Luteipulveratus mongoliensis: one gene and its partner. The protein of the gene in region 1 interacts with the protein of each later gene in a pairwise test. Links are inferred from orthologs where the notes say so. Each region holds a gene or a part of one and is shown on either strand. Other genes may lie near its edges. The genes, in order: rlmN and ftsZ.

Region 1 (9,651 bases):
GGAAGCGGGCGCGACCGTGACCGGCTTCGCTCGGTTCAAGGTCGGGGTCTGACCTCACTCACGCACCACACACGTACGCCGGTCGCCCACTCGGGCGGCCGGCGTACGTGCGTCTGCGGGGGCTTAGGAGATGTCGGCCATGATCTTGCCGATGTCCTTGGCGAGCGCCATGTTCCAGCAGCCCTGGTTGTGGCCGCCGTCGCAGGTGTAGCCGCCGTAGGACACGTTGTGCCCGTACATCTCCCAGTAGTGGGGGATACCAAGCGCCGTCAGCCGGCCCGCCAGGGTGTTGGTGGCGTTACCTGCGCCGCGCTCGATGACGGCGCTGACCGGGTCGGTTGTGCCGAGGCCGTCGCCGGCGTACAGCGAGATGCCGACGCCGCGGAGCTGGTCGGCGTGCCGCACGGGGTTCTCGCTCTTCCAGACGGTGTCGAACGGCCAGATCGGGTTGCCGAACGCGCCGAGCGCGGGGAGACCCTCTTGGACGAGGCTGCCGGTCACGGCCGTACGGATGGCCTGGTCCTCCAGGTCGACTCCGCCGGAGTAGCTCGAGACGTGGTTGAACAGGTTGGGGTGCTTGAACGCGTAGTGCAGCGCTCCGTAGCCGCCCATCGACAGGCCGGCGATGGCCCGGTGCGCCTTGTCCGGCTTGGTCCGGAAGTTCTCGTCGATCCAGGGGATCAGGTCGTCGACGTGGTACTTCTCCCAGTTCTGGGCGCCGGCTGACTGGTCGACCCAGTTGGTGAACCAGCCGGCCTTGCCGCCCTCGATGCTGACCAGGATGACGCCCTTGCCGGCGGCGATCTTCTCGGCGTCGCCGGGTGCGCCGGTCCACTGCTGCTCGGTGCCGCCGTGGCCGTGCAGCAGGTAGAGGGTCGGGTAGGTCTTGCTCGAGGTGAGGTAGTCCTCGGGCAGGGTGACGCGCACCGCGAGCTGGCCGAGGAACGTCACCCTCCCGTCGGCGTTCGGGTCGGTCATGGTGATCTCGTACGTCCGGCTCAGGCCGAGCTTCTCCGGCCCGAAGACCTCGCCGACGGTGATGTTGTGCCCGTTCTTCAGCGGCGGCAAGTCAGCAGCACGGGCGGGAGCCGAGCCGATCGCGATGAGGGCGACGGCTCCGGCAGCCACGAGAGCGGTACGACGAGGCGTACGACGGTCTGTCATTTCGGGTCCACCTTCGGTCCAGGGAATCGGTGCTGTACCCAGCAGATCCCACGGCTAGGCCCGTGTCACCACTGCGCGCGTAAATGTTTATCCAATATTGGCGAGTGCCGTAAACATTGTTCGAACATCTGGAGACTGAGGCGCTCATTCGTCGCCGGCCAGCGCCTCAGCCTGGTGCCGGTGTCCGAGTAGTTCATAGCCGACGACGCTGACCAGCGGCGCGGCCATCAGCACCAGCAGGCACACGCTCATCGAGACATCGCGCGCGGCGAGCCAGATCGCGAGTGCGATCACCACGGCGGTCCCGACGAGCAGGACGAGATGCAGCGGGTCGGAGCGGCGTACGAGATAGGTGTAGAGCGCGTAGACCAGCAGCACGAACACGGCAACCGGGACGGCAACCGCCACGACGGCGCCGAGGGAACCGATATGGACGAAGCCCGCCTCGGGCGCACCGTGCTCGTGCTCGACGACGTACGCCGCCACGTGCAGTCCGGCACCCACGGCGGCGATCGCGGCGAACAGCGGCATGTGGCCATAGCCCCAGATGAAGGATCGCTCACGGTGCCTGTGCAGCACCGTCCCGGACGGCATGACGAAGTACACCCACCACATACCGAAGGTCAGCCCGATACCGGCTGCGGCGACGTAGACCGCACCGGAGTCCCAGCCGCCGGCCGAGGTCGCGCCGACCGATGCGACGGTCCCGATGACGCCCTCGCCGAGCGTGATGATGGCCAGCAGGCCGTAGCGCTCGGCGATGTGGTGGGCGTGCCACGGTGTGCCGCCCATACGCGTCTCTGCGATCGCGGGGCCAGCCAGCTCGACGAGGATGAGAGGCGCCGCCACGAGGAAGAACACGCCCGTCGGGAGGTCCGCCACAGCGGTGTAGATCCAGCCGACCTGGGCGATGACGAGGGTGGCCGCATAGGTCAGGCATGCGCGCATGTCCCCTGGGCACTGTCGCGCGGCCCGGAGCCACTGCGCCAGCATGGCCACCCGCATCACGACGTAGCCGAGCACCATGACCGAGTTGTCGAGGTGGTCGCCGTGCTCCAGAGACGCGAACATCCGCGGCAGGCCGAGCGTGAGGATCACCACACCGACCATCTGCACCATCGTGGTGACGCGGTAGATCCAGTCGTCGGTGTCGTACGCCGAGGCGAACCACGAGAAGTTGATCCACGCCCAGATGACGCCGAACATCGCGAAGCCGAACCCGACGAGACCCACCGAGAGGTGATCGGCCGCGATGGCGTGGGCCATCTCCTCGCCGGCCTTACCGAACGCGACCACGAAGGTGAGGTCGAAGAGCAGCTCCAGCGGGGTCGAGGCCCGACCTTCTTCGTGCGGGTCCCGGCCACGCATGGGAGAGAGGCGGTGCGCGAGGGACGTGGGCATGGCTGGTTCGGCGGACATCGGCCACCCTTCGTGAAGTGATGCGGGTCGGCACCATGATGGGCCCCGGGGCGCGGTGGGTGGACGAACCACCGCCGTAGGTATGGAAGACTGCGTCGATCCCTGCACACGCACCGCTGGAGGCGACGTGACCCTTGAGACCGACCGTACGTACACGAGGGTCTTGCTCAAGCTCTCTGGGGAAGTCTTCGGCGGCGGGCAGGTCGGCGTCGACCCGGATGTCGTCAAGAGCATCGCGCAGCAGATTGCGGCCGCGGCACGCTCAGGCGTACAGATCGCCGTCGTGATCGGCGGTGGCAACTTCTTCCGCGGCGCCGAGCTGCAGACCAAGGGCATGGACCGGGTCCGGGCGGACTACATGGGCATGCTCGGCATCGTCATGAACTGCCTGGCGCTGCAGGACTTCCTCGAGAAGGAAGACATCGACACCCGCGTGCAGACCGCCATCACGATGGGCCAGGTCGCCGAGCCCTACATCCCGCGTCGGGCCATCCGACACATGGAGAAGGGCCGGGTCGTGATCTTCGGCGCCGGCATGGGCATGCCGTTCTTCTCGACCGACACCGTCGCCGTGCAGCGCGCGCTGGAGAGCCGGTGCGAGATCGTGCTCGTGGGCAAGAGCGGTGTGGACGGGGTTTACACCGCCGACCCCAAGAAGGACCCCAACGCCACCCTGATCGAAGAGCTGACCTACCAGGAAGCCGTCGAGAAGGACTTGCGGGTGATGGACCAGACCGCGTTCGCGCTCTGCGCCGAGAACAAGCTGCCGATGGTCGTCTTCGGAATGGAGGGCGAGGGCAACATCACCCGTGCCCTGCAAGGTGAGAGGATCGGCACACTGGTGGCGCCGGCCTGATCCGTCGTACACACCTCGCTCAACCGAATCAAGGGAGTCGCACGACCATGGACGGCAGCATCGACGACAGCCTCTTCGCGGCCGAAGAGAAGATGGAAAAGGCCGTCGAGGTCGCCAAGGAAGACTTCGCGAGCATTCGTACCGGTCGAGCCAACGCGGCCATGTTCAACAAGCTCACGGTCAACTACTACGGCGCCCCGACCCCGCTGCAGCAGCTGGCGTCCTTCCAGACGCCGGAAGCCCGCACGATTCTGGTCCAGCCGTTCGACAAGGGCGCGATGACTGAGATCGAGAAGACGCTGCGTGAGTCCGACCTCGGCGTCAACCCGAGCAATGACGGCAACGTCATCCGCATCATCCTTCCCCAGCTCACCGAGGACCGCCGCCGGGACTACATCAAGCTGGCCCGGTCCAAGGGCGAGGACGCCAAGGTGTCCATCCGCAGCATCCGGCGCAAGGCCAAGGAAGAGATCGACCGTTTCGTGAAGGACGGCGATGTCGGCGAGGACGACGGTGCGCGTGGTGAGAAGGAGCTCGAGGCGACCACCCGGAAGTACGTCGAGCAGATCGATGACCTCCTCAAGGGCAAGGAAGCCGACCTGCTCGAGGTCTGAGGACCCGCAGCAGGTTCGTTCATGTCCGCCGCGACTCCCGGCCCGGCATCCCGTCGCGAAGCGCGCGGCGGGGTGACTGGTTCCACTCCCGGCACCACGTCCAACCCGACGCCCAAGGCAGGCCGCGACCTGCCGATGGCCATCGGTGTCGGCCTCTTTCTCGGTGCTCTCGTCCTGGCTTCCCTGCTCGTGCGCAAGGAGCTGTTCGTCGTGCTCGCGACGGCGGCCTCCATGGTTGCGGTGTTCGAGCTGCTGAACGCGCTGTCGAAGGCCAAGGTCCACCCGCCGACGATCCCGACGCTGGCCGCGTCGGTCGCGATCCCGGTCGTCGCGTACGTCTGGGGCCCCCGAGTCCTCGCCCCGGCCATCGTGGTCGGAGTGCTGGCCATCCTCGCGTGGGGCGCCGCAGAGGCCAATAGTCCCGATGCCGTCAAGGACGTGGCCGGCGGTGTGCTGATCACGCTCTACGTCCCGTCGTTGGTCGCGTTCGCGATGATGCTGCTGGAGCCCGACGACGGCGTCGCGCGGATCGTCACCTTCGTCATCGTGACCATCTCCAGCGACATCGGCGGCTACGCGGTGGGTGTGATCGCGGGCAAGCACCCGATGGCGCCCACGGTGAGTCCCAAGAAGTCCTGGGAGGGCTTCGCCGGCTCCGCGGTCTCGTGCATCGTCGCCGGTGCCGTCTGCGTCATGTTTGCGCTCGACGGCGACTGGTGGGCCGGTGCACTGCTCGGTGCGCTCGTCGTGGTCGCGGCCACGGTCGGCGACCTGTGCGAGTCGATGATCAAGCGCGACCTCGGCATCAAGGACATGAGCAATCTCATTCCCGGTCACGGCGGCCTGATGGACCGACTCGACTCCCTCCTGCTCGCCGCTCCGGTGACGTGGGCCGTCCTGACCCAGTTCGTGAGCTGACATGACCACTGACTTGCCCGATCCGAGCCGGCGTCCGACGCCCGGCCAGCTGACGTTCTCCGCTCCGCGGCGCGGCAAGCCGCCGAAGCACCTCGCGGACCTCGATCCCGGCGAGCGCAAGGCGGCCGTGGAAGCCTTGGGGCACAAGGGTTTTCGAGCCAAGCAGCTGTCCACGCACTACTTCGAGCGGCTGGTCGCCGACCCGGAGGAGATGACCGATCTCCCAAAGGCCGCCCGCGAGGAGCTGGTCTCCGGGCTGCTGCCACAGCTGCTGACTCCCGTGCGTGAGCTGCGCGCCGACAAGGGCGCGACCATCAAGCAGGTCTGGCGGCTGTTCGACGGTGCGCTGGTCGAGTCGGTGCTGATGCGCTACCCGGGTCGGGTCACGATGTGCATCTCCAGTCAGGCCGGCTGCGGCATGAACTGTCCGTTCTGCGCGACGGGCCAGGAGGGCCTGACGCGCAACCTGTCCACGGCCGAGATCGTGGAGCAGGTCGTGGCCGGAGCGCGTGCACTGCGCCACGGTGACCTGGCCGGCGATGCCGGGGACGACGAGGTCGACTCGCCGCTGCGGGTCTCCAACGTGGTGTTCATGGGCATGGGGGAGGCGTTGGCCAACTATCGCCAGGCGATCAACGCCATCCGCAGGCTGACCGATCCCGCACCCGACGGCCTGGGCATGTCGGCTCGCGGCATCACCATGTCGACGGTCGGGCTCGTGCCGGCCATGGACAAGCTGACCGCCGAAGGCATCCCGGTGACGCTCGCGCTGTCGCTGCACGCACCGGACGACGAGCTGCGCAACGAGCTCGTCCCGATCAACACCCGCTGGACGGTCGATGAGGCCCTGGACGCGGCGTACCGCTACTACAAGGCGACCGGCCGTCGGGTCTCCATCGAGTACGCCCTCATCAAGGACATCAACGACCACGGCTGGCGGGCCGACCTGCTGGGCCAAAAGCTCAACCAGCGCGGCAAGGGATGGGTGCACGTCAACCCGATCCCGCTCAACCCGACACCCGGGTCGAAGTGGACGGCCTCGCGACGCGGCGTCGAGCAGAACTTCGTCGAGCGGCTGCGCTCACACGGCGTCCCGACGACCGTGCGCGACACCCGCGGCTCGGAGATCGACGGCGCCTGCGGGCAGCTCGCGGCGTCCACCGCCTGAATACTCCTCGCGCCGCTCCGGCCGCCGAGCGACACTGCTTCCATGCCCAGCTCCAGCCAGTGGCTCGCCTTCGTCGTGGCCACGATCCTGTTCATCCAGGTCCCGGGACCGAGCCTGCTCTTCACGATCGGTCGCGCCCTCACCGTCGGTCGGCGTGACGCGCTGCTGTCCGTGCTCGGCAACGCGCTCGGCCTCCAGGTCCAGATCATCGCGGTGGCGGTCGGCCTCGGCGCGGTGGTCGCGGCGAGCGCCACGGTCTACTCCGTCCTCAAGCTCGCGGGCGCGGCGTACGTCGTGTGGCTGGGCATCCAGGCCATCCGGCACCGCAGTGACGCACGGGCGGCGATGGAGCAGCAGGACGATGGGGCCGCCACGCACCGATCGGGGTCGCGGTCGGTCTGGACGGGTGTCGTCGTGGGCGCGACCAACCCCAAGACCGTCGTCTTCTTCGTCGCCTTCCTGCCGCAGTTCATCAACTCCTCCGCGGGTCACAGCGGTCTGCAGATCATGCTCATGGGCCTGGTGTTCTGTGGGGTCGCGATCATGTCCGACACCATCTGGGCGCTGGGTGCGAGCAAGGCTCGGGACTGGTTCGCGCGCAAGCCGAAGCGGCTGGACACGCTCGGTGCGACCGGCGGCCTCATGATGATCGGCCTCGGTACGACGATGGCGGCTGCCGAGCGCAGCTAGCGGAGGCGTATCGAGACCAAGGGCCGGCAGGAAATGTAGCGAGTGTGTAGGGATCTCGTAGAGGCCCTCTGGATGGTTGTCCTCATCCCAAGCCCCTCCGTTTTAAGGACATCGACATGAAGCGCACTATCGCTGCGGCTTGCGTGCTCGGCGCCGGCCTCACGTTTGCGGCCACGAGTACCGCGTCGGCCGCACCATCGAGCGCGACCCTGGCCTCGTGCACGATCAACTCCACCAGCACCGTGACGGCGTCCGCGTTGCGCGTCCGCAACGCTCCCAACGGATCCACCGTCGTTGGTCTGCTCTACCGCGGCACCACGGTGCACATCTGCTCGTCGGGCAAGAGCGCGGGCGGCCACTACTGGATGTACGGCTACGGCAACAACGGCGGCACCAGGGTCACCGGTTGGATGGCGGCGGACTACCTCGCCCTTCCCTGATCGATCGCGCCCGTCTGCTCAGCGGGTCCCGACCAGCTCAAGGGCTGCTCGGGGCCCGTCGACCAGGTGGATCGAGTCGGCCATCGGCCGACCCTTGGCCAGCGCGACGAGCAGGTCCCAGACCGGCACCTGCTGCGTCCAGTGCTCGCGCCCGACCAGCACGAGCGGTGGTGCCGTGGCCTCGTCCTGCGCGTAGTACAGCCGCGTGACGACCTGGAAGATCTCCTGCACCGTGCCAGCCGCACCAGGCAGGACCAGCACACCGGCATCACAACGGGCCAGCAGGATGTCCTCGCGCAGCGCGTTGGAGAAGAACTTGGCCACCGCGGTCGCGAAGAGGTTGGGCGGCTCGTGCCCGTAGAACCAGGTCGGTACGCCGACGCTGCGTGCCGGACCATCTGCCGCGTGGTCGCGGCGCACGTCCCAGGCCAACCGCGCCCACGCCTCGATCGAGGGCCGGAACGACGGGACGGCCGCCAGCCGGTTGAGTGAGTCCGCCAGCGCGGCCTCGGTCAGGCACATCGCGCCGAGGTTGGTGGCCTCCATCGCGCCCGGACCGCCACCGGTGGCGACGAGCAGACCGCGGTCGGCCAGGGCGTGGCCTAGCTGGGCCGCCTGGGCGTATGCCGTGCTGCCGCGCTCGACGGCGTGACCGCCCATCACGCCGACGACCTGACGTCCCTCGATGAGCTCGTCGAGCGAGTCCCTCATCGAGTGGTCATGGATCGCGCGCAGCAGTGTGACGAAGGCGTCCCGCGTGAGGTGGGCATCGCGCGACCAGGCGTACGCGCGCGCGTCGGGAGTGGCGGCGTACCCCTCGGTGAGGAGACCGGCGTACAGCTCGGTCGGGTCGTAGAGCCGCGCGCGATAGGGGTCGATCGGCGCCGACGGGTCGGTCGGAAAGATGGTGGCGCCCTGGAGACGCAGCTCGTGCTCCAGCTCGGGAGTGAGCTTGCCGCCGAGCACGACCAGTCCGTGTGCGTGGCCCGCGAGGAGGAGGGCGCCTTCGGGTCCGGTGAGGTCCAGTCCCTGCAGGCGCAGGCCCTGCAATGAGCGCCCTGACTCCAGTACCTCGTTCAGGGCATCAAGAGTCTCTATCTCGGTGCTCGGCATGGCGACATCTTGCCTGGTGGACACTTCATCACGGTCCGGTGACGCGATCACTGTCGTATCCAACCTCTTTCGCACCTCGCACGTCTGACCGGGTGCCGACGGAGATGTCGGCATCACTCGGGGACCGCGGTCGAAAGGCCGCAGAAGGAGCACGACCAATGAAGCGTCTTGTCACGACCATTGCCCTCACCGCCGCCGTTGGCGCAGGCATGCTGTCCATGGCCGACACGGGTTCGGCGGCCACGTCCGCGCCGAAGGCCGCGACCTCGTACGTCGTCATGGCCAAGACGCCGGCGTCGACCACGCCGAATGCGGCCACCAAGGCCGCGATCGTGCGCGCCATCGAGCGCAGCCCGCTGCTCGGTGAGGTGCCGCCCACCGGGATCGTGGTGAGCCAGATCAAGGTGTCCACGGTCAACCCGACCTGGGCCTCGGCGCTGATCCAGCCCAAGAACAGCGACGTCGACCCCGCCCAGGTGCTGCTGCACAAGACGTCGAAGGGCTGGACCGCTCGCGACCTGGGCACCGACCAGATCGGCTGTGGCCTGGTCGCCAAGAAGGTCCGCGCGGACCTGGCGCTCTGGGACAACTGCGCCGCCTGATCGTCACCTGAGTCTTCTGGACGAGACTCCTCCTCCGGCCGACGTCGCAGGCTCCCTCGGTCCGGCGTCGTCGCAGGCTCCCTCGGTCCGGCATCGTCGTCTCGTCGGACCCGGGCTTTAGGTTGAGCCCATGCTGACGACCGTTGCCGTCTCCGGATACCGGTCTCTGCGTGACGTGGTCGTGCCGCTGCACGGCTTGGACGTGGTGACCGGTCCCAACGGCAGCGGCAAGTCCAGCCTTTACCGCGCGCTGCGCCTGCTGGCCGGGTGCAGCCGCGGTGAGGTCATCGGGTCGCTGGCCCGCGAGGGAGGTCTGACCTCGGCCCTGTGGGCAGGACCGGCCTCGCTCGACGGCGCTCGCAAGCGCGGCCACGAGGTCCAGGGCACAAAGCGCAAGGGGCCGATCAGTCTCCAGCTCGGGTTCGCCTCGGACGACTTCGGCTACCTGATCGATCTGGGCCTTCCCGTTCAGGCGCCGGGCTACGAGTCGGCGTTTCTGCGAGACCCGGAGATCAAGCGGGAGGTCGTGTGGAGCGGCCCCGTGATGCGACCAGGCTCAGTGCTCGTACGCCGGCGCTGGTCGGTGGTCGAGACCCGCGACGGGCGCGGCTGGCGTGAGCTGTCGCGAGGCGTTGCGCCGTGGGACAGCATGATCACCGAGCTGGCC
Region 2 (9,794 bases), 1.1 Mb from region 1 along the record:
ATCGCTGTACGTCAGGTCAAGGTCGAGGGTGCATCAGCGGCGTTGGAGCAGCAGGTGAGGCAGGCGACGAGGTCGGCGATGGGCCGACCACTCCTGCGGACGGACCCCGCCGGCGTACGACGGTCGGTTGCCTCACTTGGACCGGTCCGGGACGTGCAGGTCACCCGGTCGTTCCCCTCGACCTTGGTCGTCCGGGTGACGCCACGGACGCCGGTCCTGGTCGTCACCGGACCTGATCGGATAGGTCACCTGGTCGACGAGAACGGCCTGTCGTACGCACGGACCGATCCCACGTCCGCTGCTGGCTTGCCCGTCGTCCCGCTGTCCCAACCCGTCAGTGCGGCCAACCAGCCCGGCCTGCGTGCCCTCGCCGCGGTGATGGGCGCGCTGTCGGCCCAGGAGCGCGGCACGGTGACCCAAGTTCAGCTCGACCGAGACGGTGCGGTCTCGTTCCACCTGGGCCGGCTGAAGGTCCAGTGGGGGGATGCCACGCAGTCCGATCGCAAGGCCGCGGCGCTGCGCGTCATGGCGCCCCAGGTGGCCGCGATGAAGGCGACGTCGCTGGACCTCAGTGCACCGGACCGCCCTGTGCTCTCCTAGCGAGGACGGGCCTGCGCCGCAGGTCGCGAGGGCTGTGACGGCGTCACGCTCGCCATGAGGTTGAGACTCGTGCTTGTCCAGAGTCGTCGCGTAGCATGCCGAAATCCGCCCACTGGCTCGTGCACGCGTGTCGTACCCACGGCTGCACAACGGGACGCGACATGATCGGCGTACGAGTCACGCTGGCAGCTTGTGGCTCTACCAGAGGTCAAACCCTCGATTACCAACGCTTTGCGAAAGGCCCTCACTCGTGGCAACTCCCCAGAACTACTTGGCCGTGATCAAAGTCGTCGGCATCGGCGGGGGTGGCGTCAACGCCATCAACCGGATGATCGAGGTCGGCCTCAAGGGCGTGGAGTTCATCGCGATCAATACCGATGCGCAGGCCCTGCTGATGAGCGACGCCGACGTCAAGCTCGACGTGGGTCGCGAGCTGACCCGCGGACTGGGCGCCGGCGCCGACCCTGAGGTCGGCAAGAGGGCTGCCGAGGACCACGCCGAGGAGATCGAGGAAGTTCTCAAGGGTGCCGACATGGTGTTCGTGACTGCCGGTGAGGGCGGCGGCACGGGCACCGGCGGCGCTCCGGTGGTGGCCAAGATCGCCAAGGGCATCGGTGCCCTGACCATCGGCGTCGTGACGCGCCCGTTCACCTTCGAGGGTCGCCGGCGCGCCAACCAGGCCGATCAGGGCATCAACGCACTCCGCGAGGAGGTCGACACCCTGATCGTCATCCCCAACGACCGGTTGCTGTCGATCAGCGACAAGAACGTCAGCATGATGGACGCCTTCCGCAGTGCCGACCAGGTGCTGCTCTCCGGTGTCCAGGGCATCACTGACCTGATCACCACGCCGGGCCTGATCAACCTCGACTTCGCCGATGTGAAGTCGGTCATGCAGGGTGCCGGATCCGCGCTCATGGGCATCGGCTCCTCGCGCGGTGAGGACCGCGCGGTGCAGGCCGCCGAGCTGGCCATCTCCTCGCCGCTGCTCGAGGCGAGCATCGACGGCGCGCACGGCGTGCTGCTCTCGGTGCAGGGCGGCTCCGACCTCGGCCTGTTCGAGATCAACGAGGCTGCGCGGCTGGTCCAGGAGGCCGCCCACCCGGAGGCCAACATCATCTTCGGTGCCGTCATCGACGACGCGCTCGGTGACGAGGTCCGCGTGACCGTGATCGCTGCGGGCTTCGACGGCGGCTCACCCCAGAAGCGCGCCGACGACCGGGCCCTCGGCCAGATCCAGGGCGGTCCGACCCGCACGCAGCAGGCGCCGGCGTCCACCGGCAACCAGCCGGCGCCCGCCGCGCCGCCGCAGCAGTCGACCCCGGGTCAGGTGCCGCCACCGGTCCAGGTCCCGGCACCCGCGCCCGAGGCAGCGCAGCCGCCCGTCCAGGTCGTGCCCGACCAGGCCGAACCGCCCACGGTTCCCGGCCAGGTGCAGCAGGGCAGCGCCGCTCGTCCACCCCACGAGGTCACCTTCGAGGACAAGGATGACCTGGACGTCCCCGACTTCCTGAAGTGACCGCATGATCGCCTGGCACGACCAGGTCGGCGGGTCCGGCGCTGCGAGGGTCGACCGCTACTTCACCGATGTCTCCGGGGGCGTGAGCGCGTCCCCCTACGAGGGCTTGAACCTCGGCGCACACGTCGGCGACCGGCCCGAGGACGTGGAGCGCAACCGTGCCCTGCTCGCCGAGGCCGTCGACGTACCCGCCGAGCGACTCGTCTTCATGAACCAAGTGCACGGCTCCTCGGTCGAGGTGATCACGGCGCCGCGCGCGGCGGAGGCCCCGCCGTCTGACGGTGTCGTCACTCGGACCGCCGACCTGGCTCTTGTCGTACTCGTCGCGGACTGCGTTCCCGTGCTGCTGGCCGATCCGGTTGCCGGGGTCGTGGCCGCAGTGCACGCCGGGCGACCCGGCATGACCGCCGGCGTCGTGCCCGAGACCATTCGTCGCATGCGCGAGATGGGCGCAGGCACCATCCACGCTGCCGTGGGTCCATCGGTGTGCGGCCGTTGCTACGAGGTGCCGGCCGAGATGCGCGCGGGTGCGGGGACCGTCACCCCGAGTGCGTGGACCGTGAGCTGGGTGGGCACGCCGGCCATCGACGTCGCGGCCGGTGTCGTGGGGCAGCTGGCCGACGCCGCGGCCGAGGTCGAGTGGGTGCCGGGCTGTACGCGTGAGTCGCCTTCCTTGTACTCCTACCGTCGCGATGGTCGCACCGGTCGCTTCGCGGGCGTCATCGTGCTGCGCGGCGAGAAGTCTTGATTCGCAACGCTGTTCGCGACCGTACGACGGTGGGAGATGCGTGACCGAGGACCAGCGGACGGCCGAGCTCAAGGCCGGCCTCGAAGTCGTGGATGCTCGCATTCGCTCGGCCTGCGCGGCCGTCGATCGCGACCCTGAAGGCGTCACCCTCGTCGTGGTCACCAAGTTCTTCCCGGCAGCCGATGTCACTCGCCTGCACGACCTCGGCGTACGCCACATCGGTGAGAACCGGCATCAGGAGGCCGCGGACAAGGTGGCTGAGCTCGACCCACGGACGCGGGCGGACCTCACGGTGCACTTCATCGGTCAGCTGCAGAGCAACAAGGCAGCTGCCGTGACGTCGTACGCCGATGTCGTCCAGTCCGTCGACCGCGCCAAGGTGGTCGCGGCCCTCGACCGCGCCGCGGCCCAGCGTGACCGGCGCTTGTCCGTGACGCTGCAGGTCGACCTGGCGGGCTCCGATGCCGCACGAGGCGGGGTCGCACCGCACGAGATCGGGGCGCTGGCTGACGCGGTCGCCGACTCGGCACAGCTGGACCTGCGCGGCGTCATGGCCGTGGCGCCGCTCGGTGCGGACCCGGCGCCGGCTTTCGCCCGGCTGCGGGAGCTCGCCGAGGACGTACACCGTGAACACCCCGACGCGACCTGGATCTCCGCGGGGATGAGTGGCGACCTCGAGGCAGCGGTGGCGGCCGGAGCGACACACCTGCGTGTCGGAAGCGCAATCCTCGGTTCCAGACCGGCCCTTCGGTAGCGTCGAGAACGGACGACGACGCACATCCTGGTCGCCGCGAGGCGGTCCCGGGCACGAAGGATCCAAGGAGCAGGACATGGCTGGCGCGCTGCGCAAGACGATGGAGTACCTCGGACTGGCCGAGGTCGATCCTGCCCACCCTGAGGTCCAGGGCCGTCGGGACGACTACTACTACGAGGACGACCAGGGCGACTACTACGACGACGAGCCCGCCTACGAGCGCGAGCCCGTCATCGAGCACACCGCCGAGGTGACCCCACTGCATCAGCGCTCCGGGGTCGCGCGACCTGTCCGCGAGCTGCACGACTCGGAGGTGGGCACCTTGAGCCGCATCACGACCATCCACCCGCGGACCTACAACGAGGCCAAGAACATCGGTGAGAGCTTCCGTGACGGGGTCCCGGTGATCATGAACCTCAGCGACATGGACGACAACGACGCCAAGCGGCTGGTCGACTTCGCCGCCGGTCTGGTCTTCGGCCTGCATGGCTCGATCGAGCGGGTGACCAGCAAGGTCTTCCTGCTCTCGCCGTCCTCGGTGGAGGTCGCGACCTCCGGCGGCGAGCCGGCCAAGTCCACGCGCGGGCTCTTCAACCAGTCCTGACCGCGGTTTCGGGCCGACCCCGCCGACAGGCGCGGTCGGCCGTCCCGCACACTTGCTGCCTATGACCGCCGTGCGCGCAGTCCTCTCCCTCCTGCTCTACCTCTTCTTCATCGTGCTCATCGCACGACTCGTCCTGGACTGGATCCAGGTGCTGGCCCGTGAGTGGCGCCCGCGTGGGCCGGTTCTGGTCATCGCCGAGGTCGTCTACTCGATCACCGACCCCCCGCTGAAAGCGTTGCGACGGGTCATCCCACCCCTCCGTCTGGGGCAGATTCGCATCGATTTGGCGTTCCTCGTGCTCGTGCTGACTGTCTCTTTGCTGCTCCGTCTTCTAAGGTGAGGACGACAGACATTCGTTAGGTCGGCCGGTCGCGCGCTGAAGCATGTGCGCAGCAGCCGGCCACACCGTGGTTTCCGAGGTGAGCACAGATGGCGTTGGCGCCTGAAGACGTAGTCAAGAAGGAGTTCACGAAGCCCAAGGGTTTCGGTCGTAGCGGTTACGACGAGATCCAGGTGGACGACTTCCTCGACGAGATCGTCGTTGAGTTGCGTCGGCTGAACGCTGAGAACGAGGACCTCACCTCCAAGCTGGAGGAGTGCCGTCGCTCCAAGGGTCTGAGTGGCCGGGAGCAGGCGGGGGCCTCGCCTTCCTCAGGAGCGTCCGCGGTCCCCGGGCTGACGCCCGTGGCGGCCGGTGGGCGTGACGCCGACAAGGTTTCCGGTGACTTGTCCGCGGCGCAGGACCGCCTCGCGGCGGTCAAGGCCGAGACGGCCCGTGCCGAGGAGTCGGCCCGCGCGGCCAAGGATGCACAGCAGCAGGTCGAGGCCCAGGCCAAGCAGGCCCAGGACCGACTTGTCGCGCTGCGCAACGAGATCGAGAAGGCCGAGGCGGCCGAGCGCGATGCGCGTCAGCGTGCAGAGCGGGCCACCGCCACGGCCAACAGTGCTGGCCAGCAGGCCGCGGCACCCGCAGCGTTCGCGCCGCCATCGCCGCAGCAGCCGCAGACGACAACCGCCGACAGTGACGCGGCCGGCGTCATCGCGCTGGCTCAGCGACTGCACGACGAGCACGTCTCCGAGGGGCAGTCGACGCGTTCGCGGCTGATCTCCGAGGGTGAGCAGCACCGCGACAAGGTCGTCGGCGAGGCCACCAGCAAGCGTGATGACCTGCTCAAGCAGGGTCAGTCCAAGTACGACGAGCTGATCCGCACCGCGCAGGCCCGGCACGACGAGCTCATCAGCGTCGGCCAGAACAAGCACGACTCGCTGATCAAGGATGCGACCGACCGGTCCAACACCATGGTCGGGGACGCCGAGAACAAGAAGTCCACGATCCTCAGCCAGCTCAACACCGAGCGTGACCGGCTGACGTCGGACATCGAGCAGCTGCGGACGTTCGAGCGTGACTACCGCACCAAGCTCAAGGGCTACATCGAGGGCCAGCTCAAGCAGCTGGACCACGCCCCGATCGACAGTGAGAAGGGCGCCGGCAACATCGCCAAGGCCTGATCGCGCGTACGACGGCGCCTCACCCTGAGGGTGGGGCGCCGTCGTCGTCTCACCATGTGGGCACGGTTCTAGGTCAAGAATTTCCCAGCATGCGGCCGGTCGCCGTTGTTCGATGACGGGCCGTCATTTATCCTCTGCCGGTACATCCGCTCACGCCTGAGCCTGGGGGGCGAAGCGTCCAGGACGTACCGAGAGGATCCGATGGCTGTGAAGAAGGATCAGGGCACGTCCGAACCTGCGGGTCTCGGCGGCAGAGTCAGCCGCGCGCTCAAGAAGGCCGTACGCCGTTCCTCCAGCCCGGCTGCGAAGGCCGCCAGTGCGCCCGCCAAGACCGCGAAGGCGCCGGCTGAGAAGGCCGCTGCGAAGGTTCCGGCCAAGAAGGCGGCGCCTGCGAAGACACCGGCCAAGAAGGCTCCGGCGAAGAAGGCGGCTGCCGAGGCACCCGCCAAGAAGGCTCCGGCGAAGAAGGCCGCGGTCAAGCAGGCTCCGGCCAAGAAGAGCGCTGCGAAGGCACCGGCCAAAAAAGCTCCTGCGAAGGCGCCGGCCACGAAGGCGGCTCCTGCGAAGGCTGCCGCCAAGGCACCGGCGAAGAAGGCTGCAGCCAAGAAGGCCAGCGCACGTACCGCGTCATCCGCACCGATCAACCCGAGCGAGGTAGATGTGTCGATCAAGGGCCCCGCCGCCGAGGATGCAGCGAAGAAGTCCCCCGCGAAGCCGGTCAAGAAGGCGGCCAAGGCCGCACCGGCGAAACTGAAGGTGCGCGGCGATGAGAGCCCGTGGACCACCAAGGAGCTGGACGAGGTCCGCGCGCAGCTGACGGAGGACATCGAGCGGCTGAACGCTGAGCTGTCCGACATCGAGCTGGAGATCATCGGCCTGATGCAGGACAGCGGTGACGGCGCCGGGGACGACCAGGCCGATGCCGGCACCAAGACGTTCGAGCGTGAGCATGAGTTCACCGTCGCGCAGAACTCACGCGAGATGCTGGAGCAGTCACAGCGGGCCATGACCGCGATCGACGACGGCACCTACGGAATCTGTGAGAACTGCGGAAATGCGATCGGCAAGCTTCGCCTTCAGGCCTTCCCGCGTGCGACCCTGTGCCTGCCATGCAAGCAGCTTCAGGAGCGCCACTGAGCGCGACACGGGACGGATCCACCGACGATGCCGAGTCGGAGGAGCGTGCTGTGCCGCCTGAGAGTCCGAGCGCCACACCGAGTCCAGACCCGTCCGCTGACGAGTCGCCCGTAGCACCGGCTGAATCCGTCGAGGCGCCCAAGCCGGGCCTCGCGGTGCGCAAGGTCGTCCTGCTGGTGGCGGTCGCCGTCATCGCCTACCTGCTCGACCAGGGCAGCAAGGCCTGGGTCGTGAGCGCTCTCGACCCAGGCGATCCGCACGAGGTCGTCGGCAGCCTCCTGCGACTACGGCGTACGTCCAACCCGGGTGCGGCTTTCTCCATCGCGACCAACGCGACCTGGGTGCTCACCGTCGTCGCCTGCTGTGTCATCGCAGCGACCGTCTATGTCGCGCGCAAGCTCCGCAGCCGCGCGTGGGCCTGCGCGCTCGGGCTCTTGATCGGCGGAGCACTCGGCAACCTCACGGACCGGTTCTTCAGGTCACCAGGCGGTGGCAAGGGCCACGTCGTCGACTTCCTCGAGCTGCCGCACTGGCCGATCTTCAACGTCGCCGACATGAGCATCGTCAGCGCGGCCGTGCTGATCTGCATCCTGGCCTTCATCGGCATCGGCGTGGACGGCACGCGCGTCTCACCGGATGAGGATGTCTCCGATGACCCCGACAGCGACGCCGCCTCGGACGATGCCGAGGACTCAAGCAGCACCGATGGCGACGAGGAGCCCAAGCCGCGACAGGGTTCCACTCGGCTGTGAGTGATGTCAGGGCGTTGTCCGTGCCCGACGGACTCGAAGGCGAACGTGTCGATGCGGCCGTAGCCCGGCTGCTCGGCTTCTCGCGGACCAGAGCCGCCGAGCTGGCAGCCGAGGGTGCGATCTCGGTGGACCACAAGCAGGTCGGCAAGTCCGACCGGGTCAGCGCCGGGCAGTGGCTCGAGGTGCAGATGCCCGAGCGGGTCGGACCGCGCCAGCCGGAGGTCAAGCCGGTGCTCGTGCCGGGTCTGAAGGTCATCCACGAGGACTCCGAGATCATCGTGGTCAACAAACCTCTCGGTGTCGCGGCGCACCCCAGCGTCGGCTGGGACGGCCCAGACGTGGTCAGCGGGCTGGCTGCGGCCGGCTACCGCATCTCGACCTCAGGCGCCGCCGAGCGCCAGGGCATCGTGCAGCGACTCGACGTCGGGACCAGCGGCCTCATGGTGGTGGCCAAGAGCGAGCGCGCCTACACGGTGCTGAAGCAGGCGTTTCGCGACCGCACGGTCGAGAAGACCTATCACGCGATCGTGCAGGGGTTGCCCGATCCGGTTGTCGGCACCATCGAGGCACCGATCGGTCGGCACCCGGGTCACGACTACAAGTTCGCCGTGATGACGTCCGGGCGCCCGAGCGTCACCCACTACGAGGTCATCGAGGCCTTCCGTTCCGCGTCCATGCTCAAGATCCACCTGGAGACCGGGCGTACGCACCAGATCCGGGTGCACTTCTCCGCGCTGCACCATCCGTGCGTCGGCGACCCGCTCTACGGATCGGATCCCACGGTGGCCAAGAAGCTCGGGCTGGACCGGCAGTGGCTGCACGCCGTCGAGCTGTCCTTCGAGCATCCCGGCAGCGGCGAGTGGGTCACCTACACCAGTGACTACCCGGAGGATCTGCAGCGCGCGCTGGACCGCATCCGCGAGCTCTGATCCCGCGCTCTGGCAAGCGCATTCGTCACTCCCATCACAACCCCGCGTGGCTGGTCTGGGCTGTCGGTACGCGGACGTAGACTCGCTCGCGATGAGCGACCAGGCACCCTCCCCGTCCAGCGACAGCTTTGTGCACCTGCACGTGCACACCGAGTACTCCATGCTGGATGGGGCGGCCAAGAACAAGGCGCTGTTCGCCGAGGCCGAACGCCTCCAGATGCCGGCGCTGGCGATGTCCGACCACGGCAACATGTTCGGTGCCTACGAGTTCCAGGAGATCGCCAAGGACACCTCGGTCAAGCCGATCATCGGCATCGAGGCGTATGTCGCACCGAGCGACCGCAAGCTGCGCAAGCAGGAGTACTGGGCAACGGGCGGGCAGCGTACTGCTGGTGGCGACGCCGACGGCGAGGGTGGCAAGGACATCTCCGGTGGTGGTCGCTACACCCACATGACGATGTGGGCGCAGAACGCTCAGGGGCTGCGCAACCTGTTCCGGTTGTCCTCGTTGGCCAGCTTCGAGGGCTACTACATGAAGCCCCGGATGGACCGCGAGATCATCTCCGAGCACTCCAGCGGCATCATCGCGACGACGGGCTGTCCCTCGGGCGAGGTGCAGACGCGGCTGCGCCTGGGTCAGTACGACGAGGCGCTGGCCGCAGCGGCGGCGTACCAGGACATCTTCGGCAAGGACAATTACTTCCTCGAGCTGATGGATCACGGTCTGGACATCGAGCGCAACGTGCGCCACGACCTGGTCAAGATCGCCCGCCAGCTGAGCATCCCGCTGCTGGCGACCAACGACAGCCACTACGTCACCGAGGCCGACGCCGACACCCACGACAACCTGCTCTGCATCGGCGTCGGCAAGAACAAGGACGACCCCAACCGCTTCAAGTTCAACGGCTCGGGCTACTACCTCAAGTCCGCTGCGGACATGCGCGAGCTCTTCCGCGAGCTGCCGCAGGCGTGCGACAACACGCTTCGAGTGGCCGAGATGGTGGAGTCGTACGACGACGTCTTCACCTTCGTCGACCGGATGCCGTCGTTCACCGTGCCGGAGGGCGAGTCGCAGGGTTCCTGGCTGCGCAAGGAGGTCGAGCGCGGGATCCACCTGCGCTACGGCGACAACCCCAGCCCCGAGGTCCTGGAGCGGGTCGAGACCGAGTTCAAGGTCATCGAGCCGATGGGCTTCTCCTCCTACTTCCTCGTCGTCGCCGACATCTGCAAGTACGCCCGCGA

What was found.
Region 2: the proteins of rlmN (region 1) and ftsZ interact in binary tests that used the Escherichia coli proteins (3 or more experiments, as listed by UniProt). The link is inferred for Luteipulveratus mongoliensis from one-to-one orthologs.

What each region holds. Positions count from the first base shown.
Region 1 is NZ_CP011112.1:2,481,923-2,491,573, forward strand. Bases 4,279-7,055 are described here. They hold rlmN (23S rRNA (adenine(2503)-C(2))-methyltransferase RlmN), read left to right. Parts: upstream 4,279-4,972; coding sequence 4,973-6,139; downstream 6,140-7,055. Other genes in these bases: VV02_RS11905 (phosphatidate cytidylyltransferase), read left to right, coding at 4,279-4,971; VV02_RS11915 (LysE family translocator), read left to right, coding at 6,182-6,829; VV02_RS11920 (SH3 domain-containing protein), read left to right, coding at 6,946-7,055. Also shown: tsf (translation elongation factor Ts), read left to right, coding at 1-52; VV02_RS11885 (alpha/beta hydrolase), read right to left, coding at 124-1,164; VV02_RS11890 (low temperature requirement protein A), read right to left, coding at 1,309-2,583; pyrH (UMP kinase), read left to right, coding at 2,666-3,439; frr (ribosome recycling factor), read left to right, coding at 3,487-4,053; more of VV02_RS11905, read left to right, coding at 4,075-4,278; more of VV02_RS11920, read left to right, coding at 7,056-7,269; VV02_RS11925 (LOG family protein), read right to left, coding at 7,288-8,382; VV02_RS11930 (hypothetical protein), read left to right, coding at 8,541-8,984; VV02_RS11935 (AAA family ATPase), read left to right, coding at 9,115-9,651.
Region 2 is NZ_CP011112.1:3,623,213-3,633,006, reverse strand. Bases 65-2,984 are described here. They hold ftsZ (cell division protein FtsZ), read left to right. Parts: upstream 65-850; coding sequence 851-2,119; downstream 2,120-2,984. Other genes in these bases: VV02_RS17270 (YggS family pyridoxal phosphate-dependent enzyme), read left to right, coding at 2,908-2,984; pgeF (peptidoglycan editing factor PgeF), read left to right, coding at 2,124-2,867; VV02_RS17285 (cell division protein FtsQ/DivIB), read left to right, coding at 65-600. Also shown: more of VV02_RS17285, read left to right, coding at 1-64; more of VV02_RS17270, read left to right, coding at 2,985-3,621; VV02_RS27195 (cell division protein SepF), read left to right, coding at 3,698-4,225; VV02_RS17260 (YggT family protein), read left to right, coding at 4,287-4,565; VV02_RS17255 (DivIVA domain-containing protein), read left to right, coding at 4,655-5,734; VV02_RS27360 (TraR/DksA family transcriptional regulator), read left to right, coding at 5,936-6,871; lspA (signal peptidase II), read left to right, coding at 6,844-7,623; VV02_RS17240 (RluA family pseudouridine synthase), read left to right, coding at 7,620-8,552; dnaE (DNA polymerase III subunit alpha), read left to right, coding at 8,644-9,794. UniProt on the Escherichia coli protein: Essential cell division protein that forms a contractile ring structure (Z ring) at the future cell division site. The regulation of the ring assembly controls the timing and the location of cell division.